2 regions of the Microtetraspora malaysiensis genome follow, and region 2 is predicted to be linked to the other one. Evidence: riboswitches for the same ligand, from Rfam matches in the RefSeq annotation. Region 2 holds a riboswitch; the other holds the start of a gene.
What was found. Region 2 has a riboswitch for cobalamin ahead of ACQP1V_RS19650 (energy-coupling factor ABC transporter permease). Riboswitches for the same ligand answer to the same signal wherever they lie in the genome.
Positions count from the first base shown of each region.

Region 1: it holds a riboswitch for cobalamin, as region 2 does, so the genes downstream of both, ACQP1V_RS13830 (ribonucleoside-diphosphate reductase subunit alpha) here and ACQP1V_RS19650 (energy-coupling factor ABC transporter permease) in region 2, are expected to answer to the same signal.

Region 1 covers NZ_CP191998.1:2,890,061-2,897,049, forward strand. Annotated here, with positions in the region: gene glmS (glutamine--fructose-6-phosphate transaminase (isomerizing)) at 1-1,047, shown strand, start outside; partial or broken gene fmdA (formamidase) at 1,126-2,378, opposite strand; partial or broken gene ACQP1V_RS13815 (AmiS/UreI family transporter) at 2,455-2,859, opposite strand; gene ACQP1V_RS13820 (FmdB family zinc ribbon protein) at 2,995-3,303, opposite strand; gene ACQP1V_RS13825 (Bug family tripartite tricarboxylate transporter substrate binding protein) at 3,693-4,622, shown strand; cobalamin riboswitch at 4,725-4,960, shown strand; gene ACQP1V_RS13830 (ribonucleoside-diphosphate reductase subunit alpha) at 5,129-6,989, shown strand, end outside.
Region 2 covers NZ_CP191998.1:4,184,215-4,191,203, reverse strand. Annotated here, with positions in the region: gene ACQP1V_RS19670 (alpha/beta hydrolase fold domain-containing protein) at 1-429, shown strand, start outside; gene ACQP1V_RS19665 (cobyrinate a,c-diamide synthase) at 431-1,771, opposite strand; gene cobO (cob(I)yrinic acid a,c-diamide adenosyltransferase) at 1,765-2,367, opposite strand; gene ACQP1V_RS19655 (putative cobaltochelatase) at 2,369-4,513, opposite strand; cobalamin riboswitch at 5,004-5,206, shown strand; gene ACQP1V_RS19650 (energy-coupling factor ABC transporter permease) at 5,241-5,918, shown strand; gene ACQP1V_RS19645 (energy-coupling factor ABC transporter substrate-binding protein) at 5,915-6,277, shown strand; gene cbiQ (cobalt ECF transporter T component CbiQ) at 6,287-6,989, shown strand, end outside.

The sequences.
Region 1 (6,989 bases), 1.3 Mb from region 2:
TCCGAGCAGCCCGACACGGTCGCCCGCACGCTGCGCGGCCGGATCGACGACCGCTTCCACATCGCCCACCTGGGCGGGCTCAACATGGACGCCAGGGAGACCCGGTCGTTCCGGCGGGTGAAGATCATCGGTTGCGGGTCGGCGTACTACTCGGGGCAGATCGGCGCGCAGCTGATCGAGGAGCTCGCCCGCATCCCCGCCGACGCCGAGCCCGCCTCGGAGTTCCGGTACCGGAACCCGGTCGTCGAACCGGACACGCTCTACGTCGCGATCAGCCAGTCCGGGGAGACGTACGACACGCTCGCCGCCGTCCAGGAGCTCAAGCGCAAGGGCGGCCGGGTGCTGGGCATCGTCAACACGGTCGGCAGCGCGATCGCCCGCGAGTGCGACGGCGGGCTCTACCTGCACGCGGGGCCCGAGGTGTCGGTGGCCTCGACGAAGGCGTTCACCTCGACCGCGGTGTCGTTCGCGCTGCTCGCGCTGCACCTGGCGCGGGTGCGCGACCTGTCCCCGGCGGACGGCCGGCGGATCTGCGAGGGGCTGCGCCGCCTGCCCGAGCAGATCGAGCAGATCCTCAAGCTGGACGAGCAGATCAAGACCCTCGCCGAGAAGTACGCCCATTCGCCGAGCATGATGTTCGTCGGCCGGGTCCGGGGATACCCGGTGGCCCGCGAGGGCGCGCAGAAGCTCAAGGAGATCTCCTACGTCCACGCCGAGGCGTACCCGGCCAGCGAGCTGAAGCACGGGCCGCTCGCGCTGATCAACCCGGACATGCCGACCGTGGCGATCGTCCCCGACGACGAGCTGCTGGACAAGAACCTGACCACCCTGGGCGAGATCCGGGCGCGCAGCGGGCGCATCCTGATGATCGGCCACCGGGCGGCGGATGCGGCCGACGACTGCGTCGTGGTGCCCAAGAACGAGACGGAGCTGGACCCCATCCTGCTGACGATCCCGCTCCAGCTCTTCGCCTACCACGCCGCCGTGGCGCTCGGCCGCGACGTGGACCGGCCGCGCAACCTGGCCAAGAGCGTCACCGTCGAGTAGGCGTCCCCGCGCCGCCCGCGTGAACACGGCTCCCGCCCCGATCCCGGGGCGGGAGCCGTACGGTGCGGCCGGGCGGGGTCAGGAGGTCACGGCGCACTGCCCGCGGTCCTTCTTGACCGGGCCCTCGGCGGTCGGCCGCAGGTCGAAGTCGAAGATCTCGGTCGGCAGGTAGAGCGTGCAGCACGCGTTGGGGATGTCCACGATCCCGCTGATCCGCCCCTCGATCGCGGCCGACCCGAGCAGCAGGTACGCCTGCTCGCCGGTGTATCCCCACGTCTTCAGGTACTCGACCGCGTTCAGGCACGCCCTGCGATAGGCGACCGTCGCGTCGAGGTAGTGGTTCGTGTCGGTGTCGTGGTCCACCGAGATGCCGACGAACGTCAGGAACTCGCAGTACCGCGGCTCGACGTTGCCCGGCATGAAGATCGGGTTGGTGGTGACCCCGTACTTGGCCATGCCGCCCTTGATCAGGTCGACGTGGAGGTCGATGAAGCCGCCCATCTCGATCGCGCCGCAGAAGGTGATCTCGCCGTCCCCCTGGCTGAAGTGCAGGTCGCCGACGGAGAGGTTGGCCCCTTGACGAAAACGGGGAAGAAGATCCGCGATCCCCGGGTGAGGTTCTTGATGTCCTGGTTGCCGCCGTGCTCGCGCGGCGGGACCGTCCGGGCCCCCTCGCGGGCGATCCGCGCGGCGACCTCGCCGGTCGCGGTGCCGGTGACGGCGTTGCTCGGGTCCGGGGGGTTGGCCAGCGGCGGCACCCGCCGGGGGTCCGTGTCGATGAGCGCCTGCTCCCTGCGGTTCCATCGCGTGAGCAGCTCGGCGGAGGGCGCCGTGGCGAACAGCCCGGGGTGGGTGATCCCGGTGTGCCGTACGCCGGGGATGTGGCGGGACGTCGCGTGGATGCCGTGGAAGTCCCAGATCGCCTTGTACGCGTCGGGGAAGTAGTCGGTCAGGAAGCCGCCGCCGTTCGCCCGGGCGAAGACGCCGGTGTATCCCCAGCCCTGGCCGGGGACGGCGCCGAGCCGCTCCGGGTAGTGGATCGGGCCGAGGTCCATGATGTCGACGATCAGGAGGTCGCCGGGCTCGGCTCCCTCGACCGCGAAGGGCCCGCTCAGCATGTGGACCTTGGTCAGGTCGATGTCGCGTACGTCGTTGGCCGAGTCGTTGTTGCCCACCTGGCAGTCGGTCCAGTCCCGGCACTCGACGCGGAACTCGTCCCCGGGGCGCACCGTGGCGACCGGGGGGACGTCCGGGTGCCAGCGGTTGTGCCCCGGCACGTCCTGCTCGCTCATGGGCTTCGACTGGTCGATGCTGAACACGACTTTCGGCATTGCCGGGTCCTCTCTGTGGATCGCGCCGGGACGGTCCCGGCCACGCGGATGGGTGTGCGCCGGCGAGGTGGTCGCGTTTCAGGCCGAGCAGCAGGAAGAAGAGGAACCACAGGAACGACCAGTAGAGCCAGATCACGCCGAACGGCGGGTCGCCCAGGATCCGGAAGTTCGCGTACGAATAGCCCAGCGCCATGATGGCCACGAAAAGCGAGAAGTACCCGACGCCGGTGGTGTCGAATCCCCCGAGAAGCCCGATTCCCACATAAAGGTAGGTAAACGCGAAAAGGTACAGCCCCGATGCGGACAGAATCTCCTTCGTCCCTCCGCCCGCAGCGATGATCAGGTAGGTGGGCGTGACCACCTGGAGCCCTCCGACGAAGAGGTTGAAAATGGCGGCCGCCCGGGCCTCGACCAGGCCCAGCAGCATCAGGCCGTTCATGAAAAGCACCGCGCCGACGTAGAGAAGTCCGACATCTCCCATCGGGACGCACCTCCTGGCGCCGGTGAGAAACGGCGAGGGCGCGGTGGGCGCCGCCTCCGTTCGGCTCGCTCGGGGCGGGATCGGGTCCCGGGGGCCGGCCGTGCCGTCCGGGGAACCGCACGGGATCGCGGCTGGTCAGGGCCGGGGAAGCCCCGGGTGCGGCGGCCGGGCCGGCCGCTTGGAGGCCGCGCGGGGGGCGCCCTCGCGCGCGCCGCCGGACCTCGCGTCCGGCCGGCGGACGACCTCGGGTGCCTCCCTGCTGCGCTCCTCCACGGCCAGTCCGGCGGCCAGCGCCGGATGCACCCGGCTCAGGTTCGGTCCCGAGTAGCGGCGGCGGGCCTTTCCGCCGCAGGCGGCGCAGTTCCGGGCCTGCGGCGCGGTCCCCATCGGCAGGGACACGTCGAACGGCCCGCACTCCGGGCACAGATATTCATAAATCGCCATGCGCACCCTCTAAACCGGACGAACGGCCCCCAGTGTGGCCATACATACCCCGACAACCTAGATAAAAAGTTATGTGTCACGATAAATATCGTGATCGTCTAGCGTGGTGCCTGGTCGCCGATGGTTTGGTCAATAATCGTTGAACTGCGCGGAAGTTTTGATTGCTCGGAGAATGTCGCGTGTTGCGGTGTCTCGGGGTTTCCTGTGCGGGTTTTTCCAATTTCCTGGTTGCGATTCTCCGGGCCCCGGGCGCCCCCGCCCTCCCGCGTCGATCCTCCCGGGGATTCCGACATTTCATTACTAATCGTGACAGGTCGTACGCTGGCCGTGCCAGGGACTCTCGGGGGAGGGGTACCGACGTGAGGCGCCGCGCGTTTCTTGCTCTGGGGATGGGTCTGCTCCCTCTGGTCGCCGGTTGCGGAAGCCGCCGGCCGTGGACCGGCGGCCCCATCTCGTTGTTCGTCCCCGCCCAGGTCGCGACACAGGGGGGACCGTTCGCCCGGGAGCTGAAAGGCCTCATCGAGCGGCAGCGGCTCGCCGGGCCGATCGAGATCCGCACCCGCAGCGGCGAGACCGGGGCGCGGGCGCTGGCCGGATACGTGACCAGGCCCGCCTCGGGCGAGCTCATGGTCGTCGGCTCCGCCCTCGTCGACTTCGCCGCGGTGAACGGGACCGGCACCCTGGTCGAGCGGACGTCGCCGCTGGCCAGGTTCGCCGGGGAGTGGATGGTGCTGGTCACCGCGCCGCACTCCCGCTTCCGCACCTTCGACGACCTGGCCGCGGCCCTGATCCGCGACCCCGGGCGGCTGCGGCTGGCCGGCCGGGACACCGGCGGCCTCGACCACGTGCTCTACGGGCTGACCGCCCAGGGGCTGGGCGTCGACGCCCGCAGGCTCAACTACGCGGCGTTCCCGGACCTCTCCCACATGCTCGCCGCGGTGGCCGAGGGCAGCGTCGTCGCCGGGGTCGGCGGCCGTACGGAGCTGGCCGCCCCCATCAGGTCCGGGCAGGTGCGGCCGCTCGTCGTCTCGTCGATGGAACGCCTGGACGGCGTGGACGCGCCGACCTTGAAGGAGTCCGGTGTGCGGACGCACTACGCCAACTGGAGCGGGCTGCTCGGGGCCGGTCGTCTCCCCGAGCGGGAGCGGGAGCGGCTGCTCGACCTGTGTCGTGCCGTCGCCGACCAGCCCGGCTGGGCGGAGGCCTGCCGCGCGAACGGCTGGACGCCGATGTACCTCGACGGCGCCGACTTCCGCCAGTGGCTGGGCACCGAGCAGCGCCGCGCCAAGACGGTCCTCCGGGAGCTCGGGTTCCTCTGATCGCCGCGGCCCGCGCGATCGGGCGGAACGCGAGCCATCCGGGACCGGTCCCCCGTATCGACACAATTTCTTGTGGTGGTTGCGAGAACCGGCACTAGATGTAGGATCCTCCACGTCGCTGGTTCACCCCGTGCCTGGGGTGAGGCAAGAGGGAACCCGGTGTGAGTCCGGGACTGCCCCGCAGCGGTGAGCGGGAACGACCGCCGTCACACGAGCACTGGGCCGCCCGCCGGCCCGGGAAGCGACGGCCAGTAGAACCGGCGCGCGAGAGCCGTACCCATCGGCCCGGCCGCGCCACGCCCGCGAGTCCGAAGACCTGCCGGCGACGTGCGCGCGGATCCGACGTCCGCGCGTGTTGTGCCGGGCCTCGAGGGAGGGCCCGCCGACGAGCGACGCGCCAGATCTGATCATGTCCGGCGCGACCCTGGCGCGAGCCCGCCCGCTCCGACGCGTATGCCCGCCCGCCGAGGCCCCTGACGGGGTTCCGACTCGGGAGGGGAGATCACGTGACACTGGCCACGATCGCGGATGCGGGGATCGAGGACCGATGGGCGGCCATCGAGGAGGCCGCGGCGCGCGTCGTCACCGACCCGGAGAACTCGAAGGCCGCGGCCCGCCTGCTGGCGGCGCTGATCGCCGACGAGGCGGCCGGACAGGGCGTGACCGGCGACTCCGGCTTCTCCCGCTCCGTGGCCGCGACCCACGAGGCGGGCCTGGTCCACGACGAGCTGGCCGCGTTCGTCGCCCGGCACGCCGGGGAACTGGACGCGCTCGTGGACCACGCGGCGGACGAGCGGTTCGAATACTTCGGCCTGCGCACCGTGTACGACCGCTACCTGCTGCGGCACCCGGTCACCCGGCGGGTCCTGGAGCGCCCGCAGCACTTCCTCCTGCGCGTCGCCTGCGGCCTGGCCTACCGGTCCGGCGTGGCCGAGGCGGCCGAGCTGTACCGGCTGATGTCCACGCTGGCCTACCTGCCCAGCTCGCCCACGCTGTTCAACTCGGGCGCCCGCCGCCCGCAGCTCTCGTCGTGCTTCCTGCTCGACTCGCCCCGCGACGAGCTGGAGAGCATCTACGAGCGGTACGGCCAGGTGGCCCGGCTGTCCAAGTACGCCGGCGGCATCGGCGTCGCGTGGACCCGGATCCGGGCCCGGGGCTCGCTGATCAGGGGCACCAACGGACACTCCAACGGCATCGTGCCGTGGCTGCGCACGCTCGACGCCTCCGTGGCCGCGGTCAACCAGGGCGGGCGGCGCAAGGGCGCGGCCTGCGTCTACCTGGAGACCTGGCACGCCGACATCGAGGAGTTCCTGGAGCTGCGGGACAACACCGGCGAGGACGCCCGCCGCACCCACAACCTCAACCTGGCCAACTGGGTGCCGGACGAGTTCATGCGCCGGGTCGAGGCGGACGGCGTGTGGTCGCTGTTCGACCCCAAGGAGGTCCCCGAGCTGACCGACCTGTGGGGCGAGGAGTTCGACGCCGCCTACCGGGCCGCCGAGAGCGCGGGGCGGTACGTCCGGCAGATCCCGGCGCGCACGCTGTACGGCCGCATGATGCGCACCCTCGCCCAGACCGGCAACGGCTGGATGACCTTCAAGGACGCGGCCAACCGGACCTCCAACCAGACGGCGCTGCCGCACAACGTCATCCACCTGTCCAACCTCTGCACGGAGATCCTGGAGGTGACCAACGACGCCGAGACCGCCGTGTGCAACCTCGGGTCGGTCAACCTCGCCGCGCACCTCACCACCGGGCCGGCGGGCGCCCGCGCGGTGGACTGGCCCCGGCTGCGCGCCACGGTCCGCACCGCCGTACGGTTCCTGGACCTGACCATCGACCTGGGCTTCTACCCGACGCCGGAGGCCGAGGCGGCCAACCGCAGGTGGCGGCCGGTCGGGCTCGGCGTGATGGGCCTCGCGGACGTGTTCTTCGCGCTGCGGCTGCCGTTCGACTCGCCGGAGGCGCTCGCCCTCTCCGCCCGGATCGCCGAGGAGATCGCGCTCGCCGCGTACGGGACGTCCGCCGACCTCGCGGTGGAACGCGGGCGACACCCCTCCTACGACGAGACCCGCGCCGCCCGGGGCGTGCTGCACCCGGACCACTATCCGGACCGCCATGCGGCCCGCGCGGAGAACGGCGCCGAGTGGGCCGCCCTGCGCGCGAAGATCGCCGAGACCGGGCTGCGCAACTCGCTGATGATCGCCATCGCTCCGACGGCCACGATCGCGTCGATCGCCGGGTGCTACGAGTGCATCGAGCCCCAGGTGTCCAACGTGTTCAAGCGGGAGACCCTGTCGGGGGAGTTCCTCCAGGTCAACCGCTACCTCGTGGCCGACCTCCAGGCGCTCGGGCTGTGGACCCGGG
Region 2 (6,989 bases):
GGCGACACCTCGGTCAGCGCCGTCGTCTCGCTGTACGGCCCCTACGACCTGGCCTACTCGTACGACCTGGCCGTCCCCTGGTGGGCCGCGAAGTGGCTCTCGGACGGCGAGGGGCGGGTGATGACGCACGACTTCATCGGCGGGCCGCCGGAGAAGGAGCCCGCGGCCTACCGGGCCGCGTCGCCCATCACCTACCTGCGGGCGGACGTGCCGCCGACCCTGTCCGTGCAGGGCGGGCACGACCAGATCGTGTACCCCGACGACGGCCGCCGCGCGGCACGCCTGGCCCACGCGGCGGGCGCGTCCCACCGGTACGTCGAGATCGGGTACGCCGGCCACGCCTTCGACCTCGCCTGGGGCGGGTTCGGCGCGCAGATGGCCAGAGCCGAGATCGGCGACTTCCTCCGGCGCACCATCCGGACGGGGTGAGTCAGCCGCCCGCGGGGGCACAGGCGGCGACGAGGCGCGCGGCGAGCTCGGGGCTGCCCGCCCAGTGCAGGTGGAGGTACGACGCGGCCAGCAGCGGTTCGCCGAAGCCGTCGGCCCCGCCGCGCCAGCGGAACAGCGGCGGCTCCGCGTGCCCGGGCTCGGTGGCGGTGCGGTGGAACTCGTGGCCGCGATAGCGCTCGCCCTCCCGGGTGAGCACCGAGTGCGCGGTCGCCACGGCGTCACGGTAGCCGAGCGTCAGCCTGCCGGTCATCGTCGCGGTGATGGGGAGCCGGCCGCACATGGGGTGTCCGTCCAGCTCGCGGGCGAGGTAGAGCAGCCCGGCGCACTCGGCCGCGATCGGCCCGGCGAAGGCCGCCACCCGCCGCCGCAGCGGCTCGTTGGCCGACAGGTCGGCGGCGTACACCTCGGGGAAGCCGCCGCCGACGACGATCGCGCCCGTGCCCTGCGGGAGGCGCTCGTCGCGGAGCGGGTCGAACGTCACCACCTCGGCTCCGGCGGCGGCCAGCAGCTCGGCCTGCTCGGCGTACCCGAAGGTGAAGGCCGGGCCACCCGCCACGGCCACGACCGGCCGCGCGCCGGACGGGGGCCGTTCCAGGGAGGAACCGGCGCTCCAGGGGCGCGCGGCGAGGGGCGGCGCGGAGCGGGCCAGCGCGACCAGCGCCTCCAGGTCGCAGGACGCGGCGACCAGCTCGCCCATGCGCTCCACGGCGGACACCGCCTCGGTGCGGCGCTCGGCGGCGGGGACGAGCCCGAGGTGGCGGGACGGGGTGGCCACCCCGTCCGCGCGCGGGATCACGCCGAGCACCGGCACGCCGCTCTCCGTCAGCGCGGAGCGGCAGATCTCCTCGTGCCGCGGCGAGCCGACCCGGTTGAGGATCACCCCGCCCAGCCGTACCCGGGTGTCGAACGCGGCGAACCCCTGCACCAGCGCGGCGACGGAACGGCCCTGCCCGGCGGCGTCCACGACCAGGACCACGGGGGCGCCGAGCAGCCGCGCGACGTGCGCGGTGGAGGCGAACTCCTCCAGCCCGGCGCCGTCGTACAGGCCCATGACGCCCTCGACCACGGCGACGTCGGCGTCGCGCGCCCCGTGCAGGAACAGCGGCTCGACCAGGTCGGCACCGGTCAGCCACGGGTCGAGGTTGCGACCCGGCCGGCCGGTGGCCAGCGCGTGGTAGCCGGGGTCGATGTAGTCGGGGCCCACCTTGTGCGGCGAGACCCGCAGCCCCCTCGCGCGCAGCGCCGCCATCAGGCCGGTCGCGACCGTGGTCTTCCCGCTGCCCGACGACGGCGCCGCGATCACCAGACGCGGGATCACCATTCGATGCCCTTCTGGCCCTTCTGCCCGGCGTCCATCGGGTGCTTGACCTTGCCCATCTCGGTCACCAGGTCGGCGGCCTCGATCAGCCGCGGATCGGCGTCCCGTCCCGTGATCACGATGTGCTGGGCGCCGGGCCGCGCCGCCAGCGTCTCGACCACCTCGGCGACGTCCAGCCAGCCCCACTTCAACGGGTACGTGAACTCGTCCAGCACGTAGAAGCGGTAGGTCTCCGCGGCCAGGTCGCGCTTGATCTGCTCCCAGCCCTCGCGGGCGGCGGCGGCGTGGTCCTCGTCGGTGCCCGGCCGCTGGATCCACGACCAGCCCTCGCCCATCTTGTGCCAGGTCACCGGGCCGCCCTCGCCGGAAGCGCCGAGCACCTGCAGGGCGCGCTCCTCTCCAATGCGCCACTTGGCCGACTTGACGAACTGGAACACCCCGATCGGCCACCCCTGGTTCCAGGCCCGCAGCGCCATCCCGAAGGCGGCGGTCGACTTCCCCTTGCCGGGGCCGGTGTGCACGATCAGCAGCGGCCGGGTGCGGCGCTGCCGCGTGGTCAGGCCGTCGTCGGGCACGACGGCTGGCTTGCCCTGCGGCATCTCAGACCGCCTTCCTGTAGTCGTTCCGGTGTCCGCCCGCCGGTCCCGCGCCGCGCCTGTGCTCGTGTCTGTGCTCGCGGACGAGGTCGCGCAGACCGCCCTCCGCGAGCGCGTCGAGCCGTACGGCGGGCACGCCCAGCCGCTCCGCGAGGTCGAGCGCCAGGCCCAGCCGCACCGGGCCGCTCTCGCAGTCCACGACGACGCCGGGCGTGCCGGCGAGCCGGGCAGCCGGGCCGGCCACGTCGCTCCCCGCCGTGGCCCGGCCGTCGGTGACCACGACCAGCAGCGGCCGCCTGGAGGGATCGCGCATCCGCTCAACGCGGAGCACCTCGGCCGCGCGGCGCAGCCCCGCGGCCAGCGGGGTCCGGCCACCGGTCGGCAGCTCGCGCAGCCGCGCCGCCCCGGCCTCCACCGAGGAGGTCGGCGGCAGCGCCAGCTCGGCGTCCGCCCCTCTGAACGTGATCAGCCCGACCTTGTCCCGCCGCTGGTAGGCGTCCAGGAGCAGGCTCAGCACGGCCGCCTTGACCTCCCTCATCCGCCGGCGCGCCGCCATCGAACCGCTCGCGTCCACGACGAACAGGACGAGGTTGCCCTCCCTGCCCTCCCGGACCGACTCACGCAGGTCGGTGTCGCGGATCAGCAGGCCCGGCCCGGTGCGGCCGCGCTCGCGCTGGTGCGGCGCGGCGGCGCGCAGGGTCGCGGGCAGGTGCGGCCGCTGGAGGCGCCCGGAGGGCAGCCGCGCGCCGACGGTGCGGCCGTTCGGGGTGCGCGCCCGCGAGCGCCGCCCCGCGGCGCCCTCACCCAGCCCCGGCACGCGGAAGGGCCGCACCCGGTACGGCTCGCCGGCGGCGATCACCCGCTCGCCGGGCGTGGCGCCGTCAGGGGCGGCGCCGTCAGGGGCGGGGCCGTCGCCCTCGGGGGCACTCCGGTCCGCGCCGCGAGGGTCGCCGGGATCGGCCGAGTGGTCCGCGCCGTCCGGGGTGGGTCCATCAGCGCCGTCCGGGCCGTCCGCGCTGTTCGGGTTCGGGCTGTCCGGGCTGTCCGCGCCGTCCGGGCCCTCGGGTCCCGGGTCGTGCGGGCCCTCGGGGCCGGGGCCGGACGGACCGGGGTCCGGGTCGTCGTCCGGGTCCGGGGTGTCGTGCCGGGACAACAGGTCGTCGAGCTGGTCCTCGTCGAGGCCGGGCGCGTCGAACGGGTCGCGCCTGCGGCGGTGCGGCAGGGAGAGCCGGGCCGCCTCGCGCACGTCCTCGCTCGTCACCGTGGCACGGCCCCGCCACGCCGCGTGGGCGATGGCGGCGTTGGCGGTCACCAGGTCGGCGCGGAGCCCGTCGACCTCGAAGCCGGCGCACACGGCCGCGATCTGGCGCAGCCGAACGTCCGGCAGGACGACGTCCGCGACCCGCTCCCTCGCCCGCAGGATGCGCTCGGCCAGCGCCGCCTCCTCCTCCCGCCACCGCGCGGCGAACCCCGCCGGGTCGGCGTCGAAGGCCAGCCGCCGCCGTACGACCTCGGCCCGCTCGTCCGGGTCGCGGGACGCCCGCACCTCGACGGTCAGCCCGAAGCGGTCCAGGAGCTGCGGCCGCAGCTCGCCCTCCTCCGGGTTCATGGTGCCGACGAGCAGGAAGCGCGCCGCGTGCCGTACGGAGACCGACTCGCGCTCGACGAAGCAGGTCCCGAGCGCGGCGGCGTCGAGCAGCAGGTCCACGAGGTGGTCGTGCAGCAGGTTGACCTCGTCCACGTAGAGCACGCCTCGGTGGGCGGCGGCGAGCAGGCCCGGCTCGAACGCCTTGACGCCCTCGGTGAGTGCCCGCTCGATGTCCAGCGCCCCCACCAGCCGGTCCTCCGACGCGCCCACGGGCAGTTCCACGAGCGCGGCCGGGCGCGACCGGCCCTGCTCGCCCTCGGCGTGGGGGCCGTCCGGGCAGGAGGGATCGGGAGCCGCGGGATCGCACGCGAAGCGGCATCCGGCGACCACGTCGACCGGGGGGAGCTGCGCGGCCAGGGCGCGGACGATCGTCGACTTGGCGGTGCCCTTCTCGCCGCGCACCAGCACGCCGCCCACCCGGGGCGAGACCGCGTTGAGGATCAGCGCCAGTTTGAGGTCGTCGAGCCCCACGACGGCGCTGAATGGATAGGCGGTGATCACATCGGTCCCTTCTCGATGGTCCGGCCGGGCGCGGTCGGCCGCCGCACGGCACGGCGGCGTCGCGGAAGAGCGCGGGATCCGGGACCCCGCGCGGAGGCGCGGGTCAGGAGGCGGTGGCGGTAGGAGGGACGCCGGGCGCGGCGGAGCCGCAGCCGTGATCGTGGTCGTGGGGGCGTGCGATCGCCGACCCGCTCATCGATGCCTCCTTGGGATGACGCGTCCCGCCAGACGAGGACGCGGCGGCCAAGTGACCTGGCTCCCGGAACTCTCGTTCCGGATACAGTGGCGCGACCGCACCGGCATCTCACCGGACTTCCCTCGGACCACCGCGAATCCTCGGGAACGTATCCCGCGCCCATCGCGAGCGTCAACTTCGTCCGTTCTCCGCCCGGCCGGGGGCGTCCGTCCCGGCGCACCCGGCACCGCTGTCGCGGCCACTGTTGCCACCACTGTGCAGTTACCCCGTCTTGTCGATATCGAGAGACCAGGCTTACGCTGAACGCGCCTCGGCAAACGGGAAGTCCGGTGCGCGCCCCATCCGGGACGCAATTCCGGCGCGGCCCTCGCCACTGTGATCGGGAATGCTCTCGCTCATCCGCGTACGCGGAAGCCACTGGGTGCCAGCCACCTGGGAAGGCGAGCGAGATGTGCCAACCCGTCAGCCAGGAGACCGGCCAAGGCGCGGAAACACCATCCACGAGGTGCTGGAAAGGTCGGCGTTTCAATCATGCACATTGCCGAGGGATTCCTCCCTCCGCTCCACGCGGCGGCCTGGACCGTCGCGGCCGCCCCCTTCGTCGTCCACGGTGTCGTACGACTCAATCGGCAGTTGAGGGAGAACCCCGAGGCGAAGCTGCTCCTCGGAGCGTCCGGGGCCTTCTGCTTCGTCCTGTCCGCCCTGAAGATCCCCTCAGTCACCGGGAGCTGCTCCCACCCCACCGGCACCGGCCTCGGAGCCATCCTGTTCCGGCCGCCCGTGATGACCGTGCTCGGCACGATCACGCTGCTCTTCCAGGCCCTGCTGCTCGCCCACGGCGGGCTGACCACGCTCGGGGCCAACGCCTTCTCCATGGCCGTCGTCGGCCCCTGGGCCGGATACGGCGCGTACGCGCTGACCCGGCGGCTCGGCGGCGGGCTGCTCGTCGCGGTCTTCGCCGGCGCCTTCACCGCCGACCTGGTGACGTACTGCGTGACGTCGGCGCAGCTCGCGCTCGCCTTCCCCGACCCGGCCGGCGGCTTCGCCGGGGCGCTGACCAAGTTCGGCGCGATCTTCGCGGTGACCCAGATCCCGCTCGCCGTCAGCGAGGGCCTGCTCACAGTGCTCGTCGTCCGCCTGCTCCGCTCCACCAGCGCGGCCGAGCTGATCCGGCTGCGCGTCCTCAAGGAAGGCCGGGTGGCCTCGTGAAGCGCAACGTCGTCGTCAACCTGCTCCTGCTGGCCGCCGTCGCCGCGCTCGCCGTGCTGCCCCTGGTGATCGGCGCGGGCGACGGGCACGAGGAGCCGTTCGCGGGCGCGGACGCGCAGGCGGAGACCGCGATCGCCGAGCTCGCTCCCGACTACAAGCCCTGGTTCGCCTCGCTGTACGAGCCGCCGTCCGGGGAGATCGAGTCGGCGCTGTTCGCCCTGCAGGCCGCGATCGGCGCCGGGTTCCTCGGCTACTACTTCGGTGTGGCGCGCACCCGGAACCGGTTGCGGCCCGTGTCCGCGGCGGACCTGGCGCCGGGAGCGGACCGCGGCGGGGCGGCCGAGCCCGGCGGCGGGTGAGCTCGCCACGTGCTCGCGATCGACGCCGCCGCCTACCGCAGCCCGTGGCGGCGGCGCCACCCCGCGGCGAAGGCGGTCCTGGCGGGGACGCTGCTCCTGTGCGCCCTGGTGCTGCCGCCCTGGCCGGGCGCCCCGATCACGGCCGCGATCGCCCTCGCCATCGCGCTCGGCTGGGCCCGGGTGCCGCCGCGCGCGTTCCTGCGCTCGGCCCGCGCCCCGCTCGCGTTCATCGTCACCGGCTCGCTGACCTTCCTCGTCAGCGTGGACACGTCCGGGCTCACCTGGGCGCCCGGCGGGGCGGCGCGGGCGGCTGAGGTGATCGGCCGCTGCGTGGCCGCCGTACTCGCCCAGCTCCTGTTCGCCATGACGACGCCGCTCGCCGACGTGCTGCCCCGTCTGGCCCGCCGGCGCGGCCTGGCCGGCCTCGCCGAGGTGGCCGGGCTCGTCTACCGGATGCTGTCCGTCGTGCTGGAGACGGTCGACGCCGTACGGCGGGCCCAGGCGGACCGGCTCGGGGCTCTGTCGTGGCGGGCCAGGTGGAGATCGGTCACGGGGCTGGCCGCCCAGGTCTTCGTCCTGTCCTTCGAGCGGGCGCGGCGCCTGGAGGACGGCCTGCGCGACCGCGGCTACACGGGCGAGCTCGCGGTCAGCGTCGGGCCCCTCCCCCTGCGCGGCCGTTTCCTCGCGCTGGCCCCGCTCCCCGGGGTGGCGG